One region of the Veillonella intestinalis genome, then DNA from elsewhere that is predicted to be linked to it. Evidence: riboswitches for the same ligand, from Rfam matches in the RefSeq annotation. Region 1 holds a riboswitch; the other holds the start of a gene.
The links. Region 1 has a riboswitch for S-adenosylmethionine ahead of NFR27_RS05345 (vitamin B12 dependent-methionine synthase activation domain-containing protein). Riboswitches for the same ligand answer to the same signal wherever they lie in the genome.
Positions count from the first base shown of each region.

Region 2: linked by a shared signal. The riboswitch ahead of NFR27_RS08865 (5-methyltetrahydropteroyltriglutamate--homocysteine S-methyltransferase) and the one ahead of NFR27_RS05345 (vitamin B12 dependent-methionine synthase activation domain-containing protein) in region 1 are both predicted to bind S-adenosylmethionine.

Region 1 covers NZ_CALPCB010000005.1:124,087-129,776, reverse strand. The annotation lists gene mnmG (tRNA uridine-5-carboxymethylaminomethyl(34) synthesis enzyme MnmG) at 1-1,808, shown strand, start outside; gene rsmG (16S rRNA (guanine(527)-N(7))-methyltransferase RsmG) at 1,817-2,608, shown strand; SAM riboswitch class I at 2,808-2,902, shown strand; gene NFR27_RS05345 (vitamin B12 dependent-methionine synthase activation domain-containing protein) at 2,958-3,623, shown strand; gene NFR27_RS05340 (homocysteine S-methyltransferase family protein) at 3,685-5,690, shown strand, end outside.
Region 2 covers NZ_CALPCB010000010.1:37,698-43,387, forward strand. The annotation lists gene NFR27_RS08860 ([FeFe] hydrogenase, group A) at 1-947, shown strand, start outside; SAM riboswitch class I at 1,202-1,313, shown strand; gene NFR27_RS08865 (5-methyltetrahydropteroyltriglutamate--homocysteine S-methyltransferase) at 1,380-2,525, shown strand; gene NFR27_RS08870 (AzlC family ABC transporter permease) at 2,515-3,240, shown strand; gene NFR27_RS08875 (branched-chain amino acid transporter permease) at 3,237-3,569, shown strand; gene NFR27_RS08880 (LacI family DNA-binding transcriptional regulator) at 3,978-5,006, shown strand; gene kduI (5-dehydro-4-deoxy-D-glucuronate isomerase) at 5,121-5,690, shown strand, end outside.

The DNA of each region.
Region 1 (5,690 bases):
CTACAGCTCGTATGGGACAACGCACGTTAATGGCAACCCTTAATTTAGATAATATTGCCCTTATGCCATGTAATCCAGCCGTAGGTGGACCAGGTAAAAGTCATTTAGTTTATGAATTAGATGCTTTAGGTGGTCAAATGGCTATTAATGCAGATGCTACAGCTATACAAATGCGTATGCTTAACACTGGTAAAGGGCCAGCCGTTCATTCGTTACGAGCACAATCAGATAAAGTAGCTTATCAACGTTTAATGAAAGAGACGCTAGAAAACACAGATAATCTAAATGTAAAGCAAATTATGGTCAATGAATTGCTTATTGAAGATGGTAAAGTGAAAGGAATTTTAAGTGAACTAGGTGAAGTATATGAAGCAAAGGCTATCATACTTTGCACTGGTACTTACTTAAAAGGTAAAATTATTACAGGCGAATTGACCTATACAGGTGGTCCTAATGGACAGCGTACGGCTGAATTATTATCAGATTCTTTACGTAAGCATGGCATTGAATTAATGCGTTTTAAAACGGGCACACCAGCTCGTGTAGATAAGCGTACTTTGACTTTAGAGCATATGACGGAACAACCAGGGGATGGCATGTATCGCTCATTCTCCTTTATGTCTGATTGGACAAATCGCAATGAACAAGTATGTTGGTTGACATATACGAGTGAAGAAACGCATGATATTATTCGTGCTAATTTAAACAGAGCCCCTATGTATACAGGTATCATTGAAGGTACAGGCCCTCGCTATTGCCCTTCTATTGAAGATAAGGTAGTGCGTTTCAGTGATAAGAATCGCCATCAATTATTTGTTGAGCCAGAAGGTAATCATACTAATGAAATGTATGTTCAAGGTATGAGTACAAGTTTGCCAATTGATGTGCAATACAAATTCTTGCGTACAATTCCAGGCCTTGAAGGGGTTGAAATTATGCGTCCTGCTTATGCTATTGAATACGATTGCTTAAATCCTTTGCAATTGACTCCAGCTTTGCAGGTTAAATCCATTAAAGGTTTATATTCTGCAGGACAAGCTAATGGCACTTCTGGTTATGAAGAAGCAGCTGCTCAAGGTTTAATGGCTGGTATTAATGCAGCTTTATACTTACAGGGTAAAGAGCCATTCATTTTATCGCGTTCAGAAGCGTATATTGGTGTATTAATTGACGATTTAGTAACTAAAGGGACGAAAGAACCGTATCGCATGATGACAAGTCGAAGTGAATATCGTTTATTATTACGTCAAGATAATGCGGATATGCGTTTAACTGAAAAAGGCTATGAAATTGGCCTTGTTACAGAAGAACGATATGCTCGTTTTAAAGCAAAGAAAGCCTTAATTGAACAAGGATTAGCTGAATTACAAAATACGCCAATTAATCCATCAACTGAAGTACAGGCTAAATTAGAAGCTATGGGAACAGCGCCTATTAAGACTGGTATTAAAGCATTTGATTTAGTAAAACGTAATGAGTTATCGTATGGTGATGTAGCGGAATCATTCAATTTATCCCGTTATACGCCAGATGTGGAAGAAGAAATCGACATTATGATCACTTATGATGGTTATATTAAAAAACAAATGGAACAAGTGGCTAAAGTGCGAAAATTAGAAGAAAAGATTATTCCCGCTGATTGGGACTATGAGACTATGAAGGGCATTTCCTTAGAAGCGAAACAGAAATTAGCACAAATTAAACCTCATTCCATTGGCCAAGCTAGTCGTATTTCTGGTGTTTCACCAGCGGATGTATCTGTATTGTTGATTCAATTAGAGCAATATCGTCGTGAACAACAATCCTAGGAGGGTCTATGAACTTTACTGATAATTTAGCTGTTCAATTAGAAGCTGCTGGTTTTAAGGCAACCGCAAAGCAGTTGGGACAATTTAATACATTTTATGAAATGCTTATAGAGACCAATAAAAGCTTAAATTTAACGGCTATTACAGATCCTCATGAAGTAGCAGTAAAGCATTTTGTAGACTCTTTAACAGCATTAGATACTGTTTCCGATGAAACAGCAAAGGTCCATACTACTGATGGAGCAATTCAACATACTACAAACTCTTTAATTGGTGTAGTATTTAAAGAAGGCGCTAAGTTGTTAGACCTGGGGACAGGCGCTGGTTTTCCAGGCATTCCATTAGCTATTATGCGTCCTGATTTAAAAATTACTTTATTTGATTCCTTACAAAAGAGACTTACTTTTTTAGAGTCAGTTATTACAGCGTTAGACTTATCTAATGTCATAACTTTACATGGTCGTGCTGAAGACATGAGTCATACTTTAGATCATCGAGGGATTTATGATATTGTAACCAGTCGTGCGGTTGCTAGATTACCTATTTTATTAGAATGGGCATTGCCTTATGTGAAACAGAATGGTTACATGGTAGCTTTAAAAGGGGCTGCTTATGAAGAGGAAATAGGCGAAGCAAAGAAAGCTTTACAAGTATTAAAAGGCGAAATTGCTAATATGAAGCCGGTTCAATTACCGACGTTAACAGATAAGCGAGCAATTATTTATACACGTAAAACAGGTGTTACGCCTAAGCAGTATCCTCGAAAACCAAAAGAGATTAAGTTAAAACCGTTAGTATAATTAAATAGATAATAGAATAGATGGTTGAGTAAATAATAGCCTAAATAACTAAATATAATTGGACAAATAATATAAAACCCCTGTGTTGAAGGTTTTACCTATAACAAAGTGTATTTTTTACATATAGGTGAAACCCTGCATACTCAGGGGTTTTTCTTGACAATCTATAGTGTAGACGGTATTCTATTTTTATATGTTAGCCTTATCAAGAGCGATGGAGGGACTTGGCCCAATGATATCCGGCAACCAGCAATAGCAAGGTGCTACTTCCAACAGGAAACTGATAGATAAGGAGAGATCCTCTATCTAAGTTAGATAGAGGTTTTTTTTAGATAGAGGAGATGTGCGTATGGCAATTTATAATGGACGTTTACCACAAATTGATATAGATGAAGCCACACGCTATGCAGGTTTGCAGAAGGCCAAAGAGTTTCCAAAAGAATATGTCAAAGAGGCTTGTTTAGAAGTTCAATTGGTGGCAGATCCTAGCGGTGTATATGAAGCTTATGAATATGATGCTAAACAGGGGCTGATTAAGAGTAATCCACCACTTCAAATTGAAGGAAGTTCTATTCGTGAGCATTTAGGCAATGCTACTAAAGTCTATGTTATGGCAGTTACCCTTGGTGAAGATGTAGAATTACGCAGTGCTGAATTATTTAAGGACGGTAATTATACACTGGGGTTATTGATGGATGCAGCGGCTACGGCAGCAGTAGAACAAGTAGCTAATCAAGTCAATGAAGTAATACAGCAAGAAGCTGAAAAAGCTGGATATAAGACAACTTGGCGTTTTAGTCCTGGATATGGTAATTGGGATTTAACAGTACAAAAGGACTTAGCCCGTATTATAGGTGCTGAAAAAATTAATGTATCAGTGACTGATAGTTTTTTATTATTTCCGAGAAAATCAGTGACTGCTATTATCGGTTGTATGCCTAATGATGAAGAGGTATTAACTAAGCGAGGTTGTACATCTTGTGCTCAAGTAAATTGTATATCACGAAAAATATGAGTATATGAGTATCAAAATGTAAGATTAGTATAGGGATAAATTAGAGAGATGAGGCGATAGTATGTATATTTTTGATGGTGCTATGGGCACAATGTTACAACAATCAGGGCTAGTAGAAGGGGAATGTCCTGAATTATTTAATGTGAATCAACCAGATATAGTGACGGCTATTCATAAAGCATATTTACAAAGTGGTAGTGATATCATAACAACCAATACATTTGGTGCGTGTAGTTTAAAATTAGTTGATTATGGCTTAGCTCATAGAGTTAAGGATATAAATACAGCAGCTGTAAAAGTAGCCAAACAAGCTATAGCATCAGTTAAAAAAGAGGCTAAAGTGGCAGGATCTATGGGACCTACAGGTCAATTTATAGAACCTTTGGGACAAATTAGTTTTGATGAAGTCTATAATTCTTATTATGAACAAGCTCTTGCTTTAATTGAAGCAGGTGTGGACTTTATTATTATTGAAACTATTATTGATATACAGGAAATGCGGGCTGCTTTATTAGCGGCTCTTGATGCGCGTAAAACTCTTAATAAAACAAAAGAAGAAGTGGGTGTTATCTGCCAATTTTCATTTAATGAAGATGGCCGAACTATTACAGGTACACCACCAGAAGTAGCGGCTATTACAGTAGAAGCTATGGGCGCTGATGTAGTAGGTATTAATTGTTCCTTGGGACCTGAGCAATTAATTCCTTTAGTAGAACGGTTAGCATCGGTTACTAATTTGCCTATAAGTGCTCAACCTAATGCAGGTATGCCTAAATTAGTCGGTAAAGAAACGATATTTCCTTTATCACCGGTTGAAATGGGCGAATATGTACCGGCTTTAATAGATGCTGGGGCTACCTTTTTAGGTGCTTGTTGTGGTAGTACATCAGCACATATTAGTGAAATTGCAAAGGCAGCTCATAGCCATACACCTAAAGAGAGAATGACTGTAGCGCCATTTACAGTCTTTACTAGTCGTACTAATTTTGTAAAAGTTGGCCATAAGGAAAAACCAATTATTATTGGAGAACGCATTAATCCAACTGGGCGGAAGGTATTAGCTAAAGAGATTAAAGAAGGTCGTTTTGCTATGGTGAAACGAGATGCTTTAGCACAAGTGGCAGCTGGTGCTGATGTGTTGGATGTAAATATGGGTGTACCTGATATAGATGTAGCTGCTACTATGAAACGGGCTATTATGGAATTAACAATGCTAGTAGATGTGCCTTTATCAATTGATACTATAGATTCAGCCGCTATGGAAGCAGGTTTAAAAGCATATCCAGGTCGTCCTTTGATTAATTCTGTGAATGCAGAACCAGAACAACTAGAACGTGTATTGCCTTTAGCTAAGCGGTATGGAGCTGCAGTGCTTTGTTTACCTTTAGGAAAAGGTGATTTACCAGTTGTGGCTGAAGAGCGCGTTGCTTTGGCCAAAGAAATTGTTTTGGCAGCTTATGAAGTTGGTTTACGCAGTGAAGATTTATTACTTGATCCATTAGTGCTTACCTTGGCTAGTGGTCAAGATAGTGCTATACAGACCTTGCGTACGCTAGCCATGTATAAAGAAACTTTTGGTTTTCCTACAGTTATGGGTTTGTCTAATGTATCCTTTGGACTGCCACAGCGACCGTATTTAAATAGTCAATTCTTAACGATGGCTTTATCACATGGATTAACAGCACCTATATTAAACCCTTTAAATAGCACTGTTAAAAAAGCGTTTATAGCGGGACGTACTTTATTAGGTTTTGATCCAGCAGCCGCCGAATTTATTGCTGATTATGGTCAAGATGAAGAAGCTATGCCAATTGGTATTGTGACAGCTAATAAAATAGAAAAAGCAGTATTTAATAGTGAGGATCCTCTAGAAAATATTAAGCATGCTGTAGAGCAAGGGGAAAAAGAATTAGTTATTGAATTAGTGGAACAAGCGTTAGCAGAGGGACTTGATCCTTTAAAAATTACTAAGCAGGCTTTATCTGAAGCAATGAATGTAGTGGGGGATAAATTTGGCAGCGGTAAGGTGTTTTTGCCACAAGTTATGCTAGCTGCAGAGGCTATGCA
Region 2 (5,690 bases), on a different contig from region 1:
CACAGTTCACTAGTTGCTGTCCAGCATGGGTAAAATTTGCTGAAACATATTATCCAGAATATTTACCTAATATTTCTACAACTCGTAGCTGTATTGCTATGGAAGCAGCTATGTTAAAAACATATTTTGCTGAAAAAATGAAATTGGATCCAGAAAAAATTGTATCCGTAAGTGTAGCACCATGTACAGCTAAGAAATTTGAAATTCGTCGTCCAGAACAGAACAAATCTGCTGAATACTGGGGCAAAGAAGATCTTCGCGATACTGATTATTGCATTACTACTCGTGAGTTTGCAAAATGGATTCGTGAGTCTGGTATTGATTTCACACAAGTAGAAGAATCTACTATGGATAAATATATTGGTGCTGAAACTGGTGGTAGTGTTATTTTCTGTAACACTGGTGGCGTAATGGAAGCGGCTATGCGTAGTGCTTACAAATTCATCACTGGTAATGAACCATCTCCAGAACCTTTCACTAACTTACAAGATGTTCGTGGTATGGAAGGTGTTAAAGAAGCTGACGTTGAAATCGCTGGTAAAACATTAAAAGTTGCCGTAGTTCATGGTGGTAAAAATATCCGCGATTTCTTAGATAATATGAAAGCAACTGGCAAGAAATATGATTTCATTGAAATGATGGCTTGCCGTGGTGGTTGTATTGGTGGTGGCGGTCAGCCACGCGTTAAAATGCCAGTAGCTGATAAAGTAAAATCAGCTCGTATTGAAGGTATTTATAAAGCTGATTCTGAAATGAAACTTCGTTCCAGCTATGAAAATCCAGAAATTAAGGCAATTTACGAAGAATTCTTAGGTAAACCATTAGGGGAACGTTCCGAAGAATTGTTACATACTCATTACACTGATCGCAGTGCTGATTTAGGTGTTCGTAAAGATGTAACACCTGAAACTTGTCCAACATCTCCTAAATTTAAAAAGCCTGAATAAAACTAGGCTATTATATATTGAGATGAGACTAGTTTTACTATAGCTTAACTATAAGACAAATAGGGCATTGGAGGCTGGTGCTAAGCATTAGCTTCAATGCCCTTTTTATATACTAAGTAAAAAGCAGAGGGTAGATTATTATTTTATAGCTATGCTTGCTGGTACAACTACAGTTGACAGATATGTTTTATTTGAAGTATCATAATATATATCCAAAAGGTGATATTTAATATGCCTTTATTAATAATTGTATAGTATCATCCAGAGCAGCTGAGGGAACTGGCCCATTGATGCTGCGGCAACCTGCTTTATAATTGGGGTTATGAAGCAAGGTGCTAAGTCCAACGGGAAACCGACAGATGATAAGACATAGGTCGTCATTTGTTGACGACTTTTTTTATTTATGGGCCACTAGGAGAGGAGACTGAGAGTATGAGTAATACAAAACAAGTAATCGGTAAAGGACCATTTCGTTATGATGTAGTAGGTAGCTTTTTGCGACCTGATGCAGTAAAAGAAGCTCGTCAAGCCGTCGAAGCAGGCAAGATAAATGCAGTAGAATTACGTAAAGTAGAAGATGATTCAATTCGCGATTTGATTAATAAAGAAGTAGAAGTAGGCTTACGAGCTGTAACTGATGGTGAGTTCCGTCGAGCTTACTGGCATTTGGACTTTTTAGAACAATTAGTGGGTGTTGAGCGAATTAAAGCAGAACAGTGGTCTGTGGCTTTCAAAGGGCATCAGCCAAAGGCGGCTACGCTTAAAATCGTAGGTGACATTGATTTCCCTGAGGATCATCCATTTATAAAAGACTTTCAGTTTGTGAAAGAATGTGCAGGGGATAGCGCTGTTGCTAAATTTACGATTCCTTCACCATCTATGCTTCATTTGATTTGTTGTGTCCGTGAAGAACATTATGAAGCATTACCACAATATGCGCAAGAAGAAGCCTTATTTGAGGCTATTGCTAAAGCATATCGCAAGGCAATTCAAGCTTTTTATGCAGCTGGTTGTCGTTATTTGCAATTAGATGATACTTCTTGGGGTGAATTTTGTGATGAAACTAAGCGTAAAGAATATGCAGCTCGTGGCTTAGATTTGCAATATATTGCTAAAAAATATGTGGAAGTTATTAATTATGCATTAGAAGGAAAACCAGATGATTTAGCCGTGACTATGCATATTTGTCGTGGTAATTTTAGATCGACTTGGTTCTCGTCTGGTGGTTATGAACCAATTGCAGAGACCTTGTTTGGTCATTGTCATATTGATGGCTTCTTCTTGGAGTATGACTCTGATAGAGCGGGTGGTTTTGCACCATTGCGGTTTATTAAAAATCAAAAAGTGGTACTAGGTTTAGTGACTTCTAAATTCCCTGAGTTAGAAAAAGAAGAAGATTTATTAGCCCGTATTGAAGAAGCATCGCTATATGTACCAAAAGAACAATTAGCCTTAAGTCCACAGTGTGGCTTTGCCTCCACGGAGGAAGGCAATAATCTAACTGAAGCAGAGCAATTTGCGAAGTTAGCCCTTATTAAACGTGTGGCAGAAAAGGCTTGGGGGCCTTATGAAGATTGATGAAACAAATAAAGGTCGGGAAGCCTTTCGCTATGCTTTCCCCCTAACAGTACCGATTTGTGCTAGTTTCCTTTTTTTAGGAATTTCTTATGGCTTGTATGCAGTAGGACAGGGCTTGCCTTGGTATTTGCCATTTCTTATGAGTGCTACTATTTTTGCAGGATCTATGGAGTTTGTCACTGTAGCCTTGTTGGCTGCGCCATTTGATCCTTTAGGGGCATTCGTATTAGCTTTTATGGTCAATGGGCGTCATATTTTTTATGGCCTTACTATGTTGACTCGTTATGGCCCCTTAGATTGGAAGAAATATCCGTTGATTTATGGTTTATGTGATGAAACATTTGCTATTAATGCGACCATTAATTTACCGAGTCAAATTGATCGAGGGTGGTTTTATTTACATGTAACTTGGCTAAACTATATATATTGGGTAGGCGGTGTTGCCCTTGGCGCTATAGGGAGTCATTTTATTAAATTCAATATGCAAGGGATTGAATTTATTTTAACGGCCTTATTTACAGTCATATTTTTAGACATGTTATTAACAGCTAAAAAATATCAGTCTGGTTTGATTGGTTTCTTCGTGGCACTTGGCATGCTGTATTTGTTAGGTCCTAATTTATTTATTTTGCCAGCCATGGCATTGATGGTCATTATATTCTGTGGACTCTTTTGGTTTAATAGTAAGGGTGAAAAGGAGGCGCGTAATATATGACTGGTTGGGAAATTGTACTTACGATTGGTGCTGTTGTTTTAGGCACTATGGCAACGCGGTTTACCCCATTTCTTATTTTTTCAAAAGCGGGTAAGCCACCTGCTATTATTGCTTATTTAGGCACTGTGTTGCCAGCCGCTGTTATGGGTTTATTGGTAGTATATTCTTTAAAAGACATGACAGTGTGGACCTATCCCCATGGCTTACCTGAAATCATTGCTATTGTAAGTATTATCTTGGTACATTTATTAAAGCGCAATATGTTATTGAGTATTGCTACGGGGACTGTTGTATATATGGTTCTTATTCAGCAGGTATTTGTGAAGTGAGCAAAAATTGCTAACTATAATAATGGGAAAGATGATTATTTACCATTATTTTGAAGTTTTAATAAAAAATAGTGCTAAGCATGCAAAACAGCTATAGCCCGATTCCTCTAGTAATTACGGAGTGAATCGGGCTTTTTGCTCGTAAATAAATAGTAAAAATAGTGTAAAAATAAAAGTCGTATGTTAACAATGCATAGCAAATATGTTGTAAAAACATTCTTCTTGTTGTATTATGATTGTGACGAAGTTACGAAAACGATTTCGTAAATCGATACACAACAAATATTGTGTAAGTTAAGGAGTGAGTGATGGTCTATTTGACCACACTAAAGGGGATCTAATAGTTCGTGTATGGAGTAGCTAAGTGCTTACCTCTTTTATGCGCAAGATAGGAAAGGAGGCTGCTATATGGGTAAAATAACGATTGCCGATGTAGCTGAACGCACAGGTTTTTCAAAGACAACAATTTCTAGATACTTAAATGGTAAATATGAATATATGTCAGCGGCCACACGGGAACGAATTAGTGAAGTAATTAAGGAAATCGAGTATAAGCCAAATAAAATGGCTCGTAGCTTACGTTTACAACAAAGTCATATGATTGGGGTTATAGTGTCTGATATTTCGAGTCCCTTCTCAGCCATTCTATATTCTGGTATTGCTGATTGGTGTGAAGAACATGGATTTACCGTACTCTTAGCTGATGCGGCTGATGATCCACAGAAAGAACGGCGATATATTCAATCTATGATTGCCCAAGGTGTAGATGGTATAGTTATTAATGCAACGGGTGCTGAAGTGGAATACTTAAATGAAGTAAACCGTTCAGTTATGCCGATTGTATTAGCTGACCGACCAGTGGCAGGTTGTGATTGTGATTTAGTATCATCAGATACGGAGCATATTACAGAGGCTAGTTTAGACTTATTATTAAGCAAAGGGTATGAGCGAATTTTATTTGCTACTCGGCGAGTCGGTACCAATGGTATTCGTCGTTTACGCTTTGATGAATTTGTGAAACAGTATGAAGCCAAAACAGGGCGATCAGCACTTACCTTAGAGTATGATAAAACAACAAAGGATATACTTACCAATACGGTGATGACAGAACTAGCAGCAGCACGACAAGCGAAGGAACGATTTGCTGTATTTGCTGGTAACGGGGTAGTGCTTAGTGATATTGCTAAGATTACACGTCAACAACAGCTAACTATTCCTCAAGACTTAGGAGTATATAGTTATGATAACTGGACCTGGATGGATGTCATTGGACCTGGTATTTCCGTTGTTGAATTACCGACTTATGAAATAGGCCAAGAATGTGCTCGCTTATTAGTTGGTCGCATTAAGGAATCTTTGAATGAGGCCGCTAGTGAAGTATTGGAACGCCAAAAAGTAATTTTACCATGCTCCATTGTTGAACGCCAGTCACTATAAGTGGTGTAGTTAATTAAGGTAATAATGAGCTCGTTTCAATGAACTCTAATATAGAATTATTACAAAGGATAAGTTAGGTATTTATTTTAAGAGTATATAAAAGGAGTGACACACATGGATACACGTTATAGTGTAAACCCGCGCGACATTAAACGTTATACAACTGAGGAGTTGCGCAATGAATTTTTGATTCAAGACATTTTTAAGGCTGATGAAGTAACGGCTGTATATAGCCACGTTGACCGCATGGTAACGCTTGGTTGTATGCCAGTTAATGAAGTGGTTAACCTTGAAAAAGGTATGGACATTTGGCATACATTTGGTACACACTTCTTCTTAGAACGCCGTGAAATTGGTATTTTTAATGTTGGTGGCGATGGTAAAATCGTAGCTGATGGCGAAGAATTTAACCTTACATATACCGATTGCGTATATATTACTAAAGGAACTAAAGAAGTAATGTTCCAGAGCGTTGATCCAGCAAAACCGGCTAAATTCTACATGGTGTCTGCCCCAGCACATACGTCTCATAAAACAACCTTTATTCCAATGGCAAAAGCTAACAAACGTCCTATGGGGGCCATGGAAACAGCTAATGATCGTGTGATTAATCAGTTTATTCATCCAGATGTATTAGAAACTTGCCAGTTATCTATGGGGTTAACTCAGTTAAAACCAGGTAGT